DNA from 3 places in the Bradyrhizobium sp. Mp19 genome. Region 1 is predicted to be linked to each of the others. Evidence: predicted binding sites of a transcription regulator. Region 1 holds the regulator's gene; each other region holds the start of a gene.
What was found. The regulator LexA, encoded in region 1, represses DNA repair genes until DNA is damaged. The targets are predictions, from matches to a motif close to TGTTCNNNNTGTGTTCNG.

Region 1 (7,269 bases):
ATGCCGGGCTCGCAACCCGGCCCCGGCCAGATCGTCTATTCCAACGGCTACGCGCTGCGGGCGCTGGCGCGCGCCGAGGGCGCCGAGACCATCGACCTCGGCGTTGCCGCCGACACGGTGGAGGCGACCACGGCCGGCATTCGCCGGGCGCGCGAGGCCGGCGCCGACGTCCTCATCACGACAGGCGGCGCCTCGGTCGGCGACCACGATCTCGTCAAGCGGTCGCTGGAGGCCGAGGGCGTCGACATGACGTTCTGGCGGATTGCGATGCGGCCCGGCAAGCCGATGATGCATGGCCGGCTCGGCGCGATGCGGGTGATCGGCCTGCCCGGCAATCCGGTGTCGTCCTATGTCTGCGCCTTCCTGTTCCTGGTGCCGTTGATTCGGGCGCTGAACGGCCGGAAAGTGATCCATCATCGCCGCACGAGCGCCCTGCTCGGCCGCGACCTCGCCGCCAACGACCAGCGCGAGGACTATCTGCGTGCACGTCTCGAAGCGCGCGAGGACGGGACGCTGATCGCAATGCCGGTGACGCAGCAGGACTCGTCGCTGCTCGGGAATCTCGCTGCGGCACGGGCACTTCTCGTGCGTCCGCCGTTCGCGGCTGCGGCCGTCAAAGGCAGCGAATGCGAGATCCTGACACTGCCCGAATAGGGTTTTTGCGCCCCGCCGCTTGTGCGTTGCCTGATCCGTTCACCGGAAATTAAGTGGTTGCGGAACACATATCGAACATATAGTGTCCGTTCATGATTTGTTTCGAGTACTGGTGTCTACAATCGGGAAGCCGCGTGGAAGCAGGTGCAACGAGCACATGCTCCTGAGGTCAGGCCCCGCCTGCAGGCCCCACCAGAAGAGTCTCGGAATCGAACGACGCTATCAACCGGGGGAATACTCGAGATGCTCACGCGCAAACAGTACGAACTTCTGCGTTTCATCAATGAACGTCTGAAAGAGGCCGGCGTACCGCCCTCCTTCGACGAGATGAAGGATGCGCTCGACCTGCGCTCGAAGTCCGGTATCCACCGCCTGATCACTGCGCTGGAGGAGCGCGGCTTCATCCGCCGCCTGCCGAACCGCGCCCGCGCCATAGAGGTCATCAAGCTGCCCGAACTCTCGGCCGGCGGCGGCAACGGCCGCCGCGGCTTCACGCCCAGCGTCATCGAAGGCACCCTCGGCCGGCGCGCCAGCACGCCGCCGATCGCCGAGGACGACGGCAACCGTCCGGTCGCGGTCCCCGTGATGGGCCGGATCGCCGCCGGTACGCCGATCGAGGCGCTGCAGACCCGCAGCCACACCATCAGCGTGCCGCCCGACATGCTCGGCGCCGGCGAGCACTATGCACTCGAAGTGCGCGGCGACTCGATGGTCGATGCCGGCATCCTCGACGGCGACATGGCGCTGATCCAGCGCAACGACGTCGCCAATACCGGCGACATCGTGGTGGCGCTGATCGACGAGGAGGAAGCCACCCTGAAGCGCTTCCGCCGCCGCGGCGCATCGATCGCGCTCGAGCCGGCCAACACCGCCTATGAAGTGCGCATCCTGCCGCCGAACCGGGTCCGCATCCAGGGCAAGCTGATCGGCCTTTATCGCAAATACTGAATTGCAAATACTTGCGGCGGCCGGGAACGAGCAACACGTCGGATCGTTCCTTGCATGATAGTGTAGCGTACGGCCTGCCCGATGCGCTCCGATACCTCTCGCGCAGCGTCGCGTGTTTGTGATCGGAGGCGGTCTCGGACCAGTCGTACAATCGCCCAGAAACGAGCAGAAGCTCGTTCGCTATCGTCCACTCTGGTAGAGGCCCTAATGCCTCAAGGAGAGGCACGGGTCGCTACCTCGAAATGAGGAGCCATCCGATGTGTGACTATAGTCTGCACGCCGTGGCATCGCGCCCCGCCATTGTCGGAGAGACGCTGATCACGACGACGTTCCGCGGCACGTCGACCCGCGGCTTTGCTTCGGAGAACGATCCCACTGTCGCGGTCTGCATGCTGCCGGGCACCGAGCTCGCTTTCGCCGAGAACGTTCGCTACGACAGCCGCTGGATCTGGACCAAGACGCTGAACTATCGCGTCGGCGTGTTCAACGAAGTCGAGCCCGACGTGCCCGATCGGCATCATGATGCGGTCGAATTCCCCGACGGCAGCCATGTGCTGGTGACCCAGCTGGTCGAGGGACAGCGCGTCAGCGTGCTGCAATTGCCGGCGCTGCATCCGCCGGTCGAGCAGAAGCCGAAGGTTGTGGAGCGGCGGCCCTCCGCATTCGCAACGCTGTTCTTGGGTTGAGCGCATCGTCGCCGCGGAATGAGCTGTTCGGCGGCGGATGACCTAAGCAATTTCGGGCGACCCCGGACTCCCGCTTCCGGGGCGCAGGAGGAGGTTTGCGTCGGCCGGCGCCTTGGCGCATCATCGGGCACGGAGGACGTGCGCGGTGGTCGATAAGGTCACATGGCAAAAGGCTGGACGCGTCACGGAACCGGGCCGCTACATGTTCCGGTTCGGTTGGCTGACGGTGACGGCCGACGACCTGAAAGTCTGGGAGCAATTTCCCGAGGCTTCCTTTACCCTCGTCAAGAAGCCCGACGCCGGCCCCGATTCCGACGAATACCATCTCGGCCTGTTCGAGCTGCCGAGCGGCCCCTCACCGGACCACCGCTAATCATCGCCCTGCAGATCGGTCTCGGCCGGCGTCGCGTCCACGGCGGGCCGCGGCGCGGCGGCCGGCGCGCGCAGCGTCGTCTCGCTCTCGCCGTCGCCCGGAACCGCCGGCGACCACGGCCGGTCGATCCCGCCGGGCTTCACCGCATCGACGGCGTAGCCGTCGCTGATCCGTCGCAGCACCAGCGCGCCGTGGCGGCGCAGCCGCTCGGCATCGATTACCGATGCCCCGCAGCCCTGCGGCGCCGGCCGCGCCGTCACGATCAGGCCTGCGCGCTCGCAGTCGTCCGCCAGCGCCTCTGGCCGGGTCGCGAGTGCGACGAAGGCGCCGCCAGGTCCCCGGGTCACGCAGCCGCCGGCATCGCAGGAGACGCCCTCGCCGAGCGACGCATCGGTGGCGGTCCGCGCGTCGGCGTCCGCCGCCAACCACTCCTTGACCAGGAACGCATCCTTGGCGCTGTGCATCAAATGCAGCCGCCCGTCACCGCCACGCACCGCGACGTTGCGGCCGTCACCGGAGATCAGCACGTCCGGCTGCGGCACCCTGAGCGCCCAAACCGAGGCCATCACCAGCAGCACGGCGCCAGACCAACGCAGCGGCGTGCGCAGCAGCCCGAGCAGGATGATGCCGGCACTCGCTGCGATCAGCGGCCCGATGCCGAACGCCGCCATGCGGCCGACCGCGCCCGGGAGTGCGGCGACCCATTGCGTCACCAGGATCATCCAGTCGATGCCAAGGCCCATGATCGCCCAGAACACGCCGTCGAAGCCGAACGGCATGGCGAGGAGCCCCAGCAGGCCGGCCGGCATCACGACCGCCGACACGACAGGCATTGCCGCGAGGTTCGCGAGCAGCCCGTAGGGCGTCACGCGGTGGAAATGGAAGGCGGCGTAGGGCGTCGTCGCAAGCCCTGCCACCAGCGAGGCCAGCATCAGCATCGTGAGCTCACGTCCGCCCCACAGCGCGACGCGCGCGGTCGCCGAATGGTCGGGCGACGCGAATAGGTTCGGCAGCCCGATCTGCACCAGCGCCACCAGCCCGAGCGTCGCGGCAAACGACATCTGGAAACTGGGATGCACCAGCGCTTCCGGCGCGATCGCAAGCACGATCAGCGCCGCCACCGCCAGCGTACGGAAGGTGATCGCGCGGCGGTCGACGATCACGGCGAGCAGCACCACGGCGGTCATGAAGAACGACCGTTGCGTCGCGACCTCCGCGCCCGACAGCAACAGATAGAACGCCGCGGCGACCAGCGCTGCCGCCGCGGCCCATTTCTTGATCGGATGCCCCGCCGTCAGCGCCGGAAACAGCGCGAGCAGCGCGCGCACCGCGAAGAACACGACGCCGGCGACCACGGCCATATGGTAGCCGGAGATCGACAGCACATGGCCGAGCCCCGAGATGAACATCGCATCGTTGACCGGCGTCGAGATCGCATCGCGCCGGCCGGTGAGCAGCGCGGTTGCGATCGCGCGCTGGTCGCCGTCGAGCGTGGTGCGAATACGCGCGTCGATGGCGTCGCGCAGGCCTTGCATGAAGGCGGCGTAGCGCAGCGCAAAGCCGCCGGTCGCAGGCGGCTCCCTGGTCCTGACCGCGCCCATCACGAAGCCGGAGGCGCCGATGCCCTGGAAATACAGGTCGCGTCCGAAATCATAGGAGCCCGGGCGCTGCGGCCCGAGCGGCGGCAACAGCCGCGCCTTCAACTCAACGAAGCTGCCGACATCGGGCGCGGTGCCCTTCTTCACCGAGAGCCGGACACGATCGAGCTTCGTCATGTCGCGCGGGCTCTCCATCGAAACCACGCGCAGCACGAAACGATCGGTCTTCTCGCGGATGTCGCGCGTCTCGACGAAGCCGGTCAGCGCCACCGAGAACATCGGCCGCGCCAGCACCGTGTGAGCAACGCGCGCCGTCTTCCAGGTCGCCGTCGCAAAGCCTGCGGCCACCGCGGCCAGCATCGCGATGACGGGAAACACGCTGCGCCGCCGCAGCAGCAGCGCCAGCAGGCAGAGCAGGATTGCGACGGTGGCCGCGACCGACAGCACCGGCTCGTGCTCGGCCGCAAAATAGAAGGCGATGCCGGTGCCGAACGCCACCGGCACCCAGGGCAACAACCGGCCCGCCCCCGCTTCCGCGCGCGCCCATTGCCGCGATGTCTCGACGAAAGGCTTCCAGATGCTGACGCGCGTCGGGAGATAGCCGCCGACCGGCGCAACTGCGCGCGGCGGCCACGTCCCCGCGTAGCCGCGTTTGCCGCCCGGCGTCGTGCCTTGCTCCGCCATTCCGCTTGCGATCCCTGCCGGGCGGCAGGCTAGCGGATGGCCCCGTCACCCGACTAGCGGAACGGATGCAGAATACCGCCCCGGCAACGCCCGGGTAGCTGGATCGTCCTGCGCCTCGCCGACCTGGCGCCGGGCCACAGCTGCCGCCTGCGTCAAATCGATCGAGCCGAAAGTCTCATAAGATACCAATCCCGTTGGGATTAGACTGTCCTGATGCCTCCACTCCCAAAGAGACGGGGATGAGGCAGTGACGGCTCGCGGCACTTGAAGGCCGCTGGAGCTCCTCTCAGGTGGCCACAACTCCCCTGAGATCAGGCGTTGCGGACGAACTCGCAAAATCTCGCCTGCAACGCCGTGCACCACGCGCACTCCGCGAGCGGACAGATCGCTGAAAAACGCGAGGCGTAGCGTTTGCATTTGAGAGGAGCAGCACATGGCAATTCAAGTACCGAGTGATTTTCGTCGCGTGATTGTTGCTGCGTCAGTGGGAAACATCATTGAATGGTACGACTTTTATATTTTTGGCAGTCTGGCCGCGGTTCTGTCGGTCAAGTTCTTTGAGCAATCCCACCCCGTCGCAGCCCTGCTGAGCACGATCGCGCTGTTCACTGCGGGATTCCTGATTCGCCCGCTGGGGGCCTTCCTGTTCGGATGGATGGGCGATCGGGTCGGCCGCAAATATACATTCCTTGTTACCTTGAGCGGAATGGGCCTGGGAACGGGCGCGATCGGACTCATCCCAACCTATGAATCGATCGGCCTGACGGCCGCATTCGTTCTGTTCGGCTTGCGGATGATCCAGGGTCTCTGCCTGGGCGGCGAATATGGCGGCGCCATCACCTACGTCGCCGAGCATGTTCCGGATGACCACCGCGGCTACTACACAGGCTGGCTACAAACCTCGCCGACGCTCGGGATCGTGGTGTCGCTGGCCGTAATCGTTCTGACCCGAACCTGGGCCGGCAATCAGGCCTTTGACGCATGGGCGTGGCGCGTACCGTTCCTGGTCTCGTTCCTGCTGGTGGCCATCGCCATCTACATCCGCCTCCAGCTCCAGGAGACGCCGATTTTCCAGGAGATCAAGGCACGCGGACAGATGACCAGGAATCCCTGGCGGGAAGCATTCCTCAGCTCCAACATCAAGTACATCTTGATCGCGATCGTCGTCCTGATTGGACAGGGCGTGGTCTGGTACAGTGGTCAATTCTGGGCACTGTACTTCCTGCAGCAGGTCTCCAAGGTCGATGCGGTTACCTCGGCCTACATCGTGGGAACCGCACTGTTGATCGCAACGCCGAGCCTGATCTTCTTTGGTTGGCTGTCGGATCAGATCGGCCGCAAATCGGTGATCCTCGGAGGCATGCTGCTTGCCGCGATCACCTACTATCCGCTGTATCTGTGGCTCGGCATGGTCACGCAGCCGGGACACATCAACTATCCGGTCGCCGTCTTCATCATCTTCATCCTCGTTTGCTACGTCGGGATGGTGTACGGGCCGGTCGGCGCGTTTCTGGCGGAGTTTTTCCCGGCCAGGATCAGGTACACCTCGGTCTCGGTGCCGTATCATATCGGCAATGGTTGGGGCGGCGGATTGGTGCCGTTCATCACATCAGCCGCCTTCGCAGCGACCGGCAGCATCGGCTACGCGCTGATCTACCCGATCGTCGTTCCCGCAGTGTGCTTCGTGATCGCCGTCTTCATCATGCCCGAGACACGCAAGACCAGAATTTGGGAGCAGATCGAGGCGAAAGCCGCATCGTGACGGAGTCACCTTGCTGACGGACGACTGGAGCCCCGTTCCGATGGAAGCGGAACGGGGACTCCAGAATCTTGTTTTGACGCGTTTTCCTTACGTGAACCGGTATCCACTTCGCTCGAAACACTCTCACCCTGCAGCAGGAGCCGTGGCCGCCGTCCAGCGCGTGCGGGACGACGCTTCTGAATCGTCCCGTACTCGCCGTCTCGGGCATGATGTCTTCGTCGAACCTGCATCCGCGTTACGCCGATGCGGCACGGAGGGGATCCGGCGCTGCGCAGTTCCAACCTCTCCGGCCGCCTTGGGTTGGCGGTCAGGCCAACGTCTCAATCAGCTGCCTCTCAGCCAGCTCGGTGATGCCAGCGATCGTGCCACCAGGTGGCGAAATCACGATCCATCGCCAGCTCCCAGCACGCGAGCACGATCACCACGACGCCGGCGAGCACGCTGCTCGTCGTGACCGATCCCTGCTGGTAGTTGAACGTCCAGGGTGCCACCACCAGAGCCAACCCCATCAGCATCTCGCCCCATTCCTCCAGATAGGACGGAATGATGAATGCCTCCAGGGCG
Region 2 (7,269 bases), on a different contig from region 1:
GACGCCGAACGCCACGGCCACACCGCAACCGTTGCATTCCACGGCCTGCCCGTCGTCACGGTGAAGCCGGCCTCGTTCAAGCGCTGTCTCGCCAATCTCGTCTCCAACGCGGCGCGCCACGCCAACACGATCTCGATCACCGGCCATCGCGACCATCGCTATCTCAACGTCACGGTCGACGACGACGGGCCGGGCATCCCCGCCGACATGCGCGAGGAAGTGTTCAAGCCGTTCCTGCGGCTCGACGATGCCCGCAACCAGGACGAAGGCGGCACCGGGCTCGGGCTTGCCATCGCCCGCGACATCGCCCGCTCGCATGGCGGCGACATCATGCTCAGCGAAAGCCCGATGGGCGGCCTGCGCGCCGTCGTGCGGGTGCCGGTGTAACATAGCGTTTCGGGCGAGTGGACGCCGGTTCGCGGGAAGACAACGCGTCCAAACAACAAATTCGAGCTACCAGCGGTAGGACAAGGTGCCGATGACCTGCCGCCGTTCGCCGGCATAACAGTAGCCGGACTGGCAGGTCTGGTAGTGCGTGTCGAACAGATTGGTCGCGTTCAGGCGCGCGGTGGCGCCGAGGAAGCGCCGGTCCAGCTTGCCGAGATCATAATCGATCACCGCATCGAACAACGTCGTCGCCGCATTCTGGAACGTGTTCTGGTCGTTCCCGAAGTTCGTGCCGATATAACGCACCCCGAGACCAAGCCCGAGCCCCTCCACGGGAACGCCGGACTGGAACGTGTATTTGCCGAAGGCGGCGAAGGAATTCCTCGGAATACCGGAGAGCTCATTGCCGGTCGTGTCGGGATTGCCCTGGGTGATCACGACGTTGAGATGGGTGTAGGCGGCGGTGAGATCAAATCCCTGCTTGAGCGCCAGCTTCGCCTCGAGCTCCACACCCTTGGATTCGACCTGTCCGGTGGCTGCCTGGAACGCCATGTCGTTCGGATCGGTGCGCAGCACATTGTCCTGCGTGATGTCGAACACCGCGGCGGTCAACAGCACCGGAAGGTTCGGCATCTGGTACTTGATGCCCACTTCCTTCTGCTCGCCGGTGGTCGGCCTGAACGGCAATCCGGATGCGTCGACGCCGACCTGCGGGGCGAATGCCGTTGCATAGCTGACATAGGGCGCAATGCCGTTGTCGAAGACGTAGCTCAGCCCCGCACGGCCGGTGAAGGCAGTGGCTTTCTGCGTTGACGGCACGCCGTCCAGACCAGCGGTCGTCGTCTGCGACACCCAGCTCTGACGGCCGTTGAGCGTCAGAATGAAGCCTCCGAGCTTGGCCTGCTCCTGCGCATAGACACCGACCTCGTCGGTCGACTGCTTGCTGAAGATCGAGAATGCCGGCGTCGCGATCGCCTGGGCGCCGTAGTTCATGGTCAGGAGATTAAGATCGGGCGCCGGCCCGTAACCGATCTTGTCGTTGTAGTAGGAGTGACCGTAGTCGACGCCGAACAGCGCCGTGTTCCTGATCGCGCCGAGCATGAACTTGGCCTCGGCCTGATTGTCGAGCGTGACCGTGTTGAAGCTGTCCAGGATCCGCCAGGCTGACCGCGACGCGAGATTGGTGCTGCTGTCGATCGAATCGATCTGGGTGTACTTCGCGTCGACGTCGACCTGGTAGAAGCGGAAGTTCTGCCGCACCGTCCACACGTCGTCGACATTGTGCTCGAACGCGTAGCCGATGCGATACTGCTTCTGATCCATCGCGCTGAAGGCCGGATCATTCGAATAGATGTTGGTCAGCTGTCCGTCAGGCGTGCGGAAATTGCCGATGCTGGCGGCGGTTCGGCTCTTTTGATACTCGCTCAGGATGGTGAAGGACGTATCGGCGTCCGGCCGCCAGGTCAGCGCAGGCGCGATATAGGCGCGGTCGTCGTCGTTGCCGGGGTACCAGGTCTTCGCGTCGCGCAGCAAACCCGTCAGCCGGTAGTACAGCTGATCGCTGCCGGGCACCGGACCACCGACATCGAAACTGCCCTGGTAACGGTCGTAGGTGCCGCCCTGCAGCTGCACCTCACCGAATGCCGTCAACGGCGGCCGCTTGGTCGTGACATCCACGATGCCTCCCGGAGAGCCGAGGCCATAGAGGCCCGAGGCCGGTCCGCGCAGGATCGACACGCTGTCGAGACCGTAAGGTTCGATCTTGGGAATGGCGAAGTTGCCGCCGCCCTGACGCAGGCCGTCGCGATAGATCCCCGTATAGGTCGCATCGAAGCCACGGATATAGAAACTATCGAATCTTGGATCATAGCCGAATGCCGTGGTCGTCACGCCCGGCGTGTAGCTGACGGCGTCCTTGAGCGTCTGAACGTTGCGATCCCGAAGCTCCTCTTGCGTGACGACCGAAAGCGACTGCGGCGTTTCGATCAGCGCTGTGCTGGTCTTGGTGCCGGCCGTGCTGGCGGTCGCGACGTAACCCGTCGTCGTACCGATCGGGCCACCTGTGCCTTGCGACCGCGGAGCCTGACTCTGGGCGGGCGCAGTCGCATTGCGGCGCCGGCTCGCCACGACCGCACGCGAAGCCCTGGTGTTCTGGCTTGAAACGACGGCACCGCGCTTCTTTGCGGCGCCGGGTTCATCCACCGTCACTGCGGGAAGTTCGCTGACATTGTTCTGCGGAGGACTGGTCTGCGCCTGAGCGCAAGCGACATCTGAGCCCATTGGCACAAGCGCGACCGAACCGAGCAGCGCTGCATTGATCGCAGCATTTGATGCAAGCAAGCCGCGCTTGCACCGCAACGAAGCCATTCCCACCGAACAAATCCCCACATTGCCTTACGCAGACATCGATCGAGTCGCGTTCGCGACAAGGCCGGCATCGATCGGGGCGGACTCCTATCGGCGGGATGCGCGAAATTCCACACGCGCAAAATAGAATCCATTGAAACGCACACGATGCGAAACACTGGAACGATTCAAGTTGCGCAACACTGGAAAGGTTCAAAACGACAGGTTGGTGCATTACGCTTCCGACACGACGAACGCGATGCGCGTCGTCGCTCGCAGAGAGTCTCGAACGCGAGGCACGCAGCGATCATTCGATGATGTTGCATCCCGTCGACGTCATCGCGCGCCAAGGAGCGCACGAACGCGGCGAACCGTCATCCCCGCGCAAAGGCTATCGCATTTCGTGGCGGTGTGCCCGTGGCCATCCTTCGAGACGCCCGCCTTCGGCGGGCTCCTCAGGATGAGGTCTTGTTTTGCGGCACAATAGTAGACCCTCATGGTGAGGAGCGCCGCTTGCGGCGCGTCTCGAACCACGAGACCAAGCACTTGCGCGGTCGCCAAGGGGCATATGCGATAGCCCTGGGGGTGACCGGGAGGGATCGGATGGATTGCGCATCGCCTCAGCGCAAGATTGCTCCGCAGTTTCGTCGCGAACTGCTCGCAATGACGGTGATGCGAAGCGGCACAGCCTCTCGGCATGCGAGGCGATGTATTCAGTCGCGCGGCAACGGCCGAATGCGCTGCGCGCTACTTCTGCTTGGGCAGGAGGCCCTTCAGCTTTTCCATGTCCTTGACGTTCATCTTCATGCCGCCGGGCATGATGATGTCACCGGCCTTCTGGTCGCTCTTGCAGGCGCCGAGCCATTTTGCCTCGATGGTCATCGTGGTGTCGCGCGAGCCGGCCGCGCCGCCCTCGGCATGCGAGGTGCTCTTCACCGTGTAGGCGGAATTGAAATCGCCGACGATCTCGGCATGGCTCTGCATCGTCATGCCGGCGACGCTGCAGACGCTGTCGCTGATATAGCCGGTGGCGGTCTTCTGGATGTCCTGCTTGGAGCAGACTTCCTTGGCCATCGGCGAGGCCGCCGCGCTCATCTCCTTGTCGGTGGTCTCGTCGGTGCAGTGCTGCATGGTGATTTCCGGCATCGGCCCGCCGGTGCGCACCATCTTCATCTCCCACAGACCGGCCTTGCGGATCGGCAGGTCGACGGCACTTGCGGCGCCAGCGGACAGGACAAGGCACACAGCCGAACCAAGCAAGGCAAGCTGTCGGGTCATGCGGTCTGCTCCCGGCTGAACGATCGAAAGATTTGAAGCGCGCTCAGTAGAGCGTGCGCAACGGCCTCTGGGCTGCGCCATAGGGCACCCAGCGACAGGCGAAAGAGATGTAGCCGCCCGGATAGTTCTGCATCGCAAGGAACTTGACCACCTTGCCGTAGGAGGCGCAGTGATCGACGGCGAGCTGCCGGGCGTCGCTCTGGGTCGCCAGCGTATAGGCGATGATACCGCCGGTATCATTACCCTTGAACGGCGGCACCGGCTGCATCCAATCCGCCCGCGCCGGCACAACGGCCAGCATCCCGCAAACGGCAACCAGGCACGCGGCCAATTTCCTTCGCATCGCAGACTCCATTTCGCTTCGAGCCAACATAGAGTGCGCCGGCGACCGTGAAAAGAACGAGCCGGCTCCCCCAGGTGGACTTCTCCGCAGGTGTTGCCGCCCTGCACTTGACCTTGCCGGGGCTTCGCGGCACCGTCCGCGGCATCGGATAATCGGGTGGATTCCCATGCGCAACCTGTTCAACTCCCGCAATAAACTCGGCCGCAAGCTCGGCCTCGGCGCCGCACTCGTGGTCGGCACGCTGGCGTTCGGGGGCACGGCCCAGGCCGCCAATCCGTTCGAAATGAACTTTTGGCTGTCCGGCCCGCGCTATGACGGCAATGTGGCCCCATGCGAGAAGGCCCTGACGGTCATCAGCACGCAATTCCAGGAAAAGGAAGCGACCTTCTGGAATTCGCCGCTCGTGATCACCGGCTTCAACGGGATACACGAAACCGCCTTCCGTCCCTGGCAGTCCGACAATATTCCGCGCCGCTATTGCAGCGGCGAGGCGATGCTGAGCGACGGCAAGGTGCGCAAGGTGCACTATTCGATCATCGAGGACGGCGGCTTTGCCAGCATCAATCAGGGCGTCGAATGGTGCGTCGCAGGACTCGACCGCAACTGGGCCTATAACCCGTCCTGCAAGGCCGCCCGGCCCTGATCTCCGACCAGACTGCTAAAGCAGGAGCCGCCGCCATTTGGACGGCGGCTTTTTGTTCTTGAAATGTTCTCGCGGCCTGCTAGGCTCTGGGCGGTCGAGTGAGGGGAGCGTTTGATGCCTCGGTTGGACACAATTTCCCGATTTTTGATTTCGGTTGCCATTATTCTGTGCAGTGCGGTTGGGGCCTCGGCCCAGGATCGCCGCCAGAATGCACCCGGTGAGTTCGATTTCTATGTGCTGTCGCTGTCGTGGTCGCCCTCGTTCTGCGAGGCGGCGAGCGAGCGCGGCAACAACGGCCGCGGCACGCAGGCGCAGTGCGGCGGACGGCCCTATTCCTTCGTGGTGCACGGCCTGTGGCCGCAATATGAGCGGGGCTTTCCGGAATACTGCCAGCGGCCCTCGCCGCGACTCGCCCGCAGCATCATGAGCTCGATGCTCGACCTGATGCCGGGGCCCGGGCTGATCTACAATGAGTGGGACAAGCACGGCACCTGCTCGGGTCTCGGCGAACGCGCCTATTTCGAAGCCATCCGCAAGGCCCGCGCCACGGTGAAGATCCCCGAGGAATTCCTGCAATTGTCGGAGCCGAAGACGGTCGCGCCCGACGAGCTGGAGACGGCGTTCATCAAGGTCAATCCAGGCCTCAGCAACTCCGCGATCTCGGTGACCTGCGACAGCAAGCGGCTCAGCGAGGTGCGGATCTGCCTCAGCAAGGATCTGCAATTCCGCTCCTGCGAGGAAATCGATCGCCGCGCCTGCCGCCGCGATCAGGTGCTGATGCCGCCGGTTCGCGGCGGCTGAAACTCTCTGCGTCATGGCCGGCGGACCCGCGCCGCGCGTCGTCGCGCAAAACGTCCCGGCAACCTGCGCCATCGCGAAACAAGCAAGATTAGGCGCAGATGCCCGGGAGCCGGCTACGCCAAGGCTTCGCCGAGCTCGGATGTTAACCCCGCCGAAGCTTTAGCGAAGGCCGGGACAAGCCCGGGCATGACGAGTACAACATGCGCGACCCTTTGGGAGCGCAGCACGATCATCACATGAACTACCGTCACGCCTTTCATGCCGGCAGCTTTGCCGACGTCATCAAGCACATCGTGCTGGTGCGCATGCTCACCTATCTGCAGGACAAGCAGGCGCCGTTCCGCGTCATCGACACCCATGCCGGCGCCGGCCTCTATGATTTGACGTCGAGCGAAGCGCAGCGCGGCGGCGAATGGCTCACCGGCATCGCACGGCTGATGCAGGCGCGGCTCTCCGACAAGGCGTTGCCGCTGATCGCGCCCTATCTCGACATCGTCAGGGCATTCAATCCGAGAGGCGAGCTGAAAGCCTATCCGGGTTCGCCGTTGATCGCGCGGGCGCTGCTGCGTCCGCAAGATCGCCTCACCGCCTGCGAGATCGAACCGACGGCGCGCAAACAACTGATCGACGCCTTGCGACGTGACGCGCAAGCGCGCGTCGTCGATCTCGACGGCTGGATGGCGCTGCCCGCATTCGTGCCGCCGAACGAGCGGCGCGGCCTGGTGCTGATCGATCCGCCGTTCGAAGCGAAGGACGAGTTCGAGCGGCTGGCCAGTGCTTTCACGGAAGCATTCGCGAAGTGGCCGACCGGCACGTATCTTTTGTGGTACCCCGTAAAAACCCGGAGAGCCACCGATGAGCTAGCGCGCAGCGTGGCCGCTGCAGCAGCAGCGAGTCGGCCCGCCGGCAAATGCCTGCGCTTGGAATTCAGTGTGGCACCGCAAGAAGCAGGCGCAGGCCTCGTTTCCACAGGGCTTTTGCTGGTGAATCCGCCGTGGACGCTGGCGAATGAGTTGAAGATCATCCTGCCCGAACTCGAGAGGCCGCTCGGTCAAGGCGGTGCGGGACGCTTCAGACTCGAGACGCCTAAACCTTGATCGACAGCTCCTACTGAAAAGTTCAATTTTGAGCATAGGCAATTTGCGCGGAACCGTATTATGCTCATCCTGTTACGACTGGCTTTACGTTCCGCTTCCGCGAATGGTTGCGGCGGAGTGACAAGGCCGAAATAAATCCAGGCAGACCGGCGGCGTGACGCCGGCCTGTTCAGGTGGCCAAGCTTCCGACAAGCGAATGTCGGTCAACCGCTACGCGGCGTGCGCGTAGCGGTGGAGCAATACGGGGGAGGAGTTTCCCGATGGCCATGACTGGGACAGTCAAGTTCTTCAACGGAGAGCGTGGCTACGGCTTCATCAAGCCTGATGATGGCGGCCGCGATGTGTTCGTTCACATCACAGCTGTCGAGCGTGCA
Region 3 (7,269 bases), on a different contig from region 1:
CAGCGATCGGCCAGGTCACGACGTCGAGCACGTCGTCCATCCGCGCCGGCTTGAGGAAGTCGAGCGTCATCGAGCGCACGACAAAGGCGAAGCCGCCGGTCTCCTCCTGCGCTTCATCGAACAGCGCCTGCTGCTCGGCGCCCATCAGGCGGAGATGATTGGTGCGCCCGCGCTCCATGAAGCGCAGGTAATTGGCGTGATAGACGATGCCGGAAAAATCGGTGTCTTCGTAATAGACGCGAACCTGCATATGGTGGCGGCCATCGCGGATCTGGCCGTCGAGAATGGGTGAGGTCATTTGCAGCCCCCGATTGCGCAAAACTTTGGTTCGTATTGCGCAAAATCGCCAGCCGGCGCAAGCGCGCTCAGGACACCACCGGCCCCTTTGCGCCGAGCGTGACCTGCACGATCTCGGGCGGCACGCCAAGGCGGAACGGCATGATGCTGCAGCCGAGGCCGCCGGAGACGACGACGTCGCATTTCAGCTTGATATGGCCATAGGCGAGCCGCATGCCGTGCTTCACCGGCACCGCCGGCGACCAGCCGAGCAGCCGCACCTGTCCGCCATGGGTGTGGCCGGACAGCTGCAACGCGACGCGCGAGGGCACGCGGAGCGCGATGTCGGGCTCATGCGCGAGCAGGATCACCGGCGCATCGTCGGTGACCTTGGCAAGCGTCGCGTTGAGATCGTCGACGCCGATGCGCAAGACCTGGCGATAGGGCCGCGCCGCCATGAAGGCGAGTTGGTCGCCGAGACCGGCGAGCCAGAACGGACGGCCGTCCTTGGCGAGCCGCACCGCGTCGTTCTCGTAGACCGGAATCCCCGCCCCCTCCAGCGCACGGCGCGCGAGCGGGATGCCGCGCCCCAGGCGCTGTACCGCCTTGTCTTCCCAGTAGTCGTGGTTGCCGAGCACGGCGTGCACGCCGAGCGGCGCCTTCAGGCCCTTCAGCACCGCGGCCCAGTCGGAGGCCGGAATGAAGCGCGTCACATGACGTAGCCCCGCAACATAGTCGCCGAGCAGCACGATGATGTCGGGGTTCAGGGCGTTCGTCCGCTCGACGATCTCAGCGATGTGATCGAGCGACATCCAGGGATCGCAGGCGTGGATGTCGGCGAGTGCGGCGATCTTGAGCGGAAAGTCCGCCGGCCATTGCCGCGGCGACAGATCGTAGCGCGTGAGCGCGAGGCGGACGACCGGCTCGCTCAAGCCATAGGCCGCGGTCGAAGCGGTGGCGGCGGTCAATCCGCCGAACCCGCGCAGAAAATGACGACGTGAAATCATGGATGTGTGATCGGTGATGCCTGGCGCTTGTCGAAAACACTCTGGGCTATCATAGGCCCTTTGATTGGAGCGAAATTGGGCCGCGTTTGTGCCGACGGCCTGCGGAGATGCCGCAATGGTTAGTAGGCAAGGTTACCGGCAAGCGCGACGCGCTGCATCAACACGTCATTCACGTCTTTGGGAGCGGAGGCCCTTTGTTCGAGCATGACAACCGGTTCGCGCTGTTCTGGATCATGCGTCAGTCCTCGTCGCCATTGCCGCCGAACAGGCCGAACTGCGAGGGGTCGCGGTTCGGCTCGGCGAGGCCGAGATGGCGGAAGGCATGCGAGGTCAGGAGCCGGCCCCGCGGGGTGCGCTGCAGATAGCCGCACTGGATCAGATAGGGCTCGATGATGTCCTCGATCGCATCGCGCGGCTCCGACAGCGCCGCCGCCATGGTCTCGACGCCGACGGGTCCACCGCCATAGTTCAAGGCGATCGTGGTGAGATAGCGCCGGTCCATCGCATCGAGCCCGGCGCTGTCGACCTCGAGGGCGCTCAGCGCCCGGTCGGCGATGCCGCGGTCGACGGAATCGGCGTCCGCTGCGGAGGCAAAGTCGCGCACCCGGCGCAGCAGGCGGCCGGCGATGCGCGGCGTGCCGCGGGCGCGGCGCGCGATTTCGTTGGCGCCATCCGGGCTCATGCCGATATTGAGCACGCGGGCGCCACGGGTGACGATCTTCTCCAGCTCCTCCTCGGTGTAGAAATTGAGCCGGATCGGAATGCCGAAGCGGTCGCGCAACGGATTGGTGAGCAGGCCTGCGCGCGTCGTCGCGCCGACCAGCGTGAATTTCGACAGCTCGATCTTGACCGAGCGCGCCGCGGGGCCTTCGCCGATGATCAGGTCGAGCTGAAAATCCTCCATCGCGGGATAGAGCACTTCCTCGACCGCCGGGCTGAGGCGATGGATCTCGTCGATGAACAGCACATCGCGCTCTTCGAGATTGGTCAGCAGCGCCGCGAGGTCGCCGGCCTTGGCGATGACCGGGCCGGAGGTGGCACGAAAGCCGACGCCGAGTTCGCGCGCGACGATCTGCGCCAGTGTGGTCTTGCCGAGGCCGGGGGGACCGACGAACAGCACGTGATCGAGCGCCTCGCCGCGCTTCTTCGCGGCCTCGATGAAGATCGAGAGATTCTTGCGCGCCTGGGCCTGGCCGACGAACTCCGTCAGCGACTGCGGCCGCAGTGCGGTGTCGCCGACATCATCGGAGCGGCGTTCGGGCGAGACCATGCGCGAGGGCGTATTCATGATGCGAGACTAACACGAGATGATTGTTCTCCCTCTCCCCGCTCTTGCGGGGAGAGGGTTGGGGTGAGGGGCTCCCTCCGCGAGCGCGATGTGCGTCGAGACCTGTACCCCCTCACCCGGATCGCATCTGCGATGCGATCCGACCTCTCCCCGCAAGCGGGGCGAGGTGAAGAAAAGAGGCGCTCCAATGCACAACTCACTTCGACAATTCCTTCAGGCCCAGCCGGATCAGCTGCGCGGTCTCGGCCTTCTCACCGGCGCTGCGCGAGGCGGCGGCGATGGCGGCGGCGGCCTGCGGCTGGCCGTAGCCGAGATTGACCAGCGCGGAGATGGCGTCGGTGACCGGACGCGGCGCGCGATTGTTGTCGATCGCACCCGAGAGCTGCACCACCGCGGGATCGACATCGGCAAAGCCCGGCGCCTTTTCCTTCAATTCGCTGACGATACGCTCGGCGACCTTCGGCCCGACCCCCGGCGTCCGCGCCACCGCCGCCTTGTCGCGCAGCGCGATGGCGTTGGCGAGATCGGTCGGCGGCAGCGTGCCGAGCACCGCGAGCGCCACCTTGGCGCCGACCCCCTGCACGGTCTGCAGCAGGCGAAACCATTCGCGCTCGTGATCCGAGCGGAAACCGAACAGCTTGATCTGATCCTCGCGGACATAGGTCTCGATCGAGAGCACGGCGGCACCGCCTGGCGACGGCAGCGCCTGCAACGTGCGGCTCGCGCAATGCACCTGATAACCGACGCCGCCGACGTCGAGGATCACGTAATCCTCGCCATAGGAATCGATCAGGCCCTTCAGCTTGCCGATCATCGTGCGCCCCCGCGCTCGGTGGTCACACTCCGTTCGAATCCTTCAGTGAGGGACGCAGCGGCGGAAGGGTTCCCTCCCCCCTTGCGGGGGAGGGTTAGGGAGAGGGGTAAGCCCCGGGCGCTGACTTCAAAGGTGCGACGAGGACCCAGCAACGAAGCACGCGGGATAACTAAGCGCGGTGCGAGCGTTGTTCGCGCACTGCGTCGCGCAGTCGAGCAAGCGGTACCCCTCTCCCCAACCCTCCCCCGCAAGGGGGGAGGGAGCCTGACGAGCGTGCTCACCTCACATCGTGCTGAGCAGAAATAGCCCGTCATAGGCTCGCCACCCTGAGCCGCAGCGCGGTGCTCTGGCGGTGATGCGCGTGGGTGATCGCGACCGCGAGCGCGTCCGCGGCGTCGGCGGACGGCGGCTCGGCTTTCGGCAGCAGGATCTTCAGCATCACCTGGATCTGGTTCTTCTCGGCATGTCCGGCGCCGACCACGGTCTTCTTGACCTGGTTGGGCGCGTATTCGGCGACCGAGATACCGAACATTGCGGGCGCCAGCATGGCGACGCCGCGCGCCTGGCCGAGCTTCAGCGTGGCAACGCCGTCCTTGTTGACGAAGGTCTGCTCGACCGCCGCCTCCGCAGGCTTGTAGTCGCCGAGCACGGCGGCGAGCCCCTCATGGATCGCGAGCAGCCGGCTCGCCAGCGGCAGATCGTCCGGCGGCTCGACCGAACCGCAGGCGATGTAGACCAGACGGTTGCCTTCAGTCTCGATCACGCCCCAGCCGGTGCGGCGGAGACCCGGATCGATACCGATGATGCGGACGGGAGAGCGAATCGGCTGGGATGTCATGGGCTAGTGATACCGCCTGCGCCGGGAGAACGAAACACAAACGGAGCCTCATCCCCTGCCGCGGTCGTTGTACTCGACCCACTCGTCATCCCCGCCTAGTGCGCGATTGCGCACGAGAGCGGGGATCCAGGACGCCGCGGCTTCTCGGATCGAATGCAGGTCTCTGGAATACTGGGTCCCCCGGTCCAGCCGGACGACGACAGCAGTGCAAGCGACTAGCCGCCCATCTTCGCGATCAGCGCGTCGGACACCTCGAAATTGGCGAACACGTTCTGCACGTCGTCGTGCTCGTTGAGCAGATCCATCAGCTTCAGCAGCTTTTCGCCGGTCTCGTCGTCGACCGCGACGGTGTTCTGCGGCTTCCAGGTCAGCGCCGCCTTGCGCGGCTCGCCGAACTTCGCTTCCAGCGCTTTTGCGACTTCGCGGAAAGTATCCTGCGAGGCGTAGACCTCATGGCCGCCTTCGCTGGAGACCACGTCGTCGGCGCCGGCCTCGATCGCGGCGTCCAGCATGGCGTCGTCGGAGGCGACCTTGGCGTCGTATTCGATGATGCCGGTGCGGTCGAACATGAAGGCGACCGAGCCGGTTTCGCCGAGATTGCCGCCCGACTTGGTGAAGAAGGAGCGGATATCGGAGGCGGCGCGGTTGCGGTTGTCGGTCAGCGCCTCGACGATCACGGCGACGCCGCCGGGGCCATAACCCTCGTAGCGGATCTCGTCATAGTTCTCGCCCTCATTGCCCGCAGCCTTCTTGATGGCGCGGTCGATATTGTCCTTGGGCATGTTCTCGGCGCGGGCCGCGACCACGGCGGCGCGCAGCCGCGGATTCATCGCCGGGTCGGGGGTGCCGAGTTTGGCCGCCACGGTGATTTCGCGGGCCAGCTTGCCGAAAAGCTTCGACTTCTGGGCATCCTGCCGGCCCTTGCGGTGCATGATGTTCTTGAATTGGGAATGGCCGGCCATGCGACGTCTCTTCGGAGCTTAGGGTCTGAACAGGGATGGAAAACGCGGCCTTATAGGCCCCTCACGGTCAAAATCAAAGGATCGGCGGGGCCTTCCGGCGGACGAATACTACCGCAAGCCGGAATATGAGGCACTTGTTAACCATGACTTCATGCCCGGGTGCGAGGATCGCCCCGTCCCGCCGCAACTTTCCAGAGCCCCCAAAGAGCCCACATGGCGTTCGGTTTGTTTCGAAAGCAAGTGCCGGAGCCGGCTGCGCCGGCCGTCGCGCCGCAGGTTCCAACCGCGGCCGCCGCCCCTGGTGTCTCGACCGAGACTGATTCGGCCAAGGATTCGTCCAAGGAGATCCTGGAATTGCTGGAACTCGAGCTCGGCGCGATGATCCGCCAGCTCGAACGCGCCGCGAGCTCGGTCGCCGACGGCGCCGAGGCGACGGCAGCCAAGCTCGCCACCATCCGCGCCCGCACCGACGCGCTGACCGGCCGCAGCAGCGATGCACAGAGCACCGCGACGACGTTCTCGGAAGCCGCTGATCGCTTCACTCACTCCGCCGAGGGCATCGGGGCGCAGGTGCGCAGCGCGAGCCAGCTCGCCGACGACGCCGCGGCCGCGGCGCGCGAGGCCACCGCCAATGTCGATCGCCTGCGCGAGTCTTCAGCCGCGATCGGCAACGTCGTCAATCTGATCGCGCAGATCGCGCGGCAGACCACGCTGCTCGCGCTGAACTCGACGATCGAGGCAGCGCGCGCCGGCGCCGCCGGCAAGGGCTTTGCGGTGGTCGCAACCGAGGTCAAGGCGCTGGCGGTGCAGACCCAGAGCGCGACCGAGGAGATCACGCGGAAGATCGAGGCGTTGCAGAAGGACGCCACCGGATCGGCCGACGCGGTGCACCGTATCTCGCAGGCGATCGAAAAGATCCGCCCGGTGTTCGAGAACGTCAACGGCGCGGTCGCCGAGCAGAATGAAATCACCGGCGAGATGGGCCAGAACGCCGCCTCCGCCTCGCACTTCATCGTCTCGGTCGGCACCAGCGCCGGCGAGATCGATTCGGCAACGCGCGAAGCCGCCGCGCATGGCGACAATGTCGCCAAGGCCGGCAAGGCGGTGACCGCCTTTGCGCAGAAGCTTAAAGCGCGCTGCGCTGTGCTGCTGCGCCAGGACGAGCGCGGCGATCCGCGCAAGAACGAGCGCCTGCCCTGCAGCCTCAAGATCGAGATCACGACCGCGCGCGGCATCGTCACCGCACCGGTCTACGAGATCGCGATGGACGGCATTCTGATCGGCGGCCCCGATGCCGAGAAGCTGCCGGCGCAAGAGACCCTGAACGCGACCTTGCAGGAGATCGGCGCGTGCCGGATCCGGATCGGCGAGCGCTCCAAGGCAGGCAGCCAGGCCCGCTTCGAGGCGGCAACCGCCGAGCTGCGCGAAAAAATCGAAGACCGGATGTGGGCGATCCACGAGGAGAACGCCGAGCTCGTCACCCGCGCGATCGAAGCCGGCAGCGCGCTGAGCAAGATGTTCGAGAACGGGCTGGCGAGCGGCGCGATCGCGATCGCCGACATGTTCGACACCGACTATGTCGAGATCGCAGGCACCAACCCGGTGCAGTACCGCACCAAAATGCTGGACTGGGCGGAGCGCACGCTGCCGGCGTTCCAGGAGGCGTTCCTCGCCAGGGACAAGCGAATGGCGTTCTGCGTGATGATCGACCAGAACGGCTATCTGCCGGTCCACAACAAGCTCTACTCGCAGCCGCAGCGGCCGGGCGAGGTGGCATACAACACCGCCAACAGCCGCAACCGCCGCATCTTCAACGACGCCGCGGGCCTCGCCGCCGGCCGCAACCAGCGCGCCTATCTGATCCAGACCTATGCGCGCGACATGGGAGGCGGCAACACGGTGATGATGCGCGAGATCGACGTACCGATCCGCGTGCGCGGCCGGCACTGGGGCGGGTTCCGCACCGCCTACAAGCTTTGAACACTTCGTAGCCCGGATGAAGCGAAGCGTAATCCGGGACACGTGTTTCCACGGGCAGGAGTCCCGGATTTCGCTGCGCTGCATCCGGGCTACACAGTGCGCGC

Region 2: a site for LexA is predicted at 5,051-5,068, ahead of QJT82_RS18205 (ribonuclease T2). Genes of this name have one in related genera too.
Region 3: a site for LexA is predicted at 4,249-4,266, ahead of ruvC (crossover junction endodeoxyribonuclease RuvC). Genes of this name have one in related genera too.

Annotation. Positions count from the first base shown of each region.
Region 1 is NZ_JASAUT010000053.1:46,117-53,385, reverse strand. Features, by position in the region: gene glp (gephyrin-like molybdotransferase Glp) at 1-654, shown strand, start outside; gene lexA (transcriptional repressor LexA) at 898-1,602, shown strand; gene QJT82_RS36170 (hypothetical protein) at 1,860-2,288, shown strand; gene QJT82_RS36165 (hypothetical protein) at 2,434-2,661, shown strand; gene QJT82_RS36160 (ComEC/Rec2 family competence protein) at 2,658-4,943, opposite strand; gene QJT82_RS36155 (MFS transporter) at 5,377-6,705, shown strand; gene QJT82_RS36150 (SPW repeat protein) at 7,041-7,269, opposite strand, start outside.
Region 2 is NZ_JASAUT010000014.1:134,594-141,862, reverse strand. Features, by position in the region: gene QJT82_RS18230 (ATP-binding protein) at 1-387, shown strand, start outside; gene QJT82_RS18225 (TonB-dependent siderophore receptor) at 454-2,727, opposite strand; gene QJT82_RS18220 (DUF3617 family protein) at 3,481-4,011, opposite strand; gene QJT82_RS18215 (hypothetical protein) at 4,055-4,354, opposite strand; gene QJT82_RS18210 (hypothetical protein) at 4,521-4,997, shown strand; gene QJT82_RS18205 (ribonuclease T2) at 5,112-5,798, shown strand; gene rlmJ (23S rRNA (adenine(2030)-N(6))-methyltransferase RlmJ) at 6,035-6,895, shown strand; gene QJT82_RS18195 (cold-shock protein) at 7,156-7,269, shown strand, end outside.
Region 3 is NZ_JASAUT010000023.1:14,145-21,413, forward strand. Features, by position in the region: gene ybgC (tol-pal system-associated acyl-CoA thioesterase) at 1-298, opposite strand, end outside; gene QJT82_RS23805 (metallophosphoesterase) at 366-1,283, opposite strand; gene ruvB (Holliday junction branch migration DNA helicase RuvB) at 1,522-2,571, opposite strand; gene ruvA (Holliday junction branch migration protein RuvA) at 2,768-3,385, opposite strand; gene ruvC (crossover junction endodeoxyribonuclease RuvC) at 3,696-4,223, opposite strand; gene QJT82_RS23825 (YebC/PmpR family DNA-binding transcriptional regulator) at 4,439-5,185, opposite strand; gene QJT82_RS23830 (methyl-accepting chemotaxis protein) at 5,399-7,165, shown strand.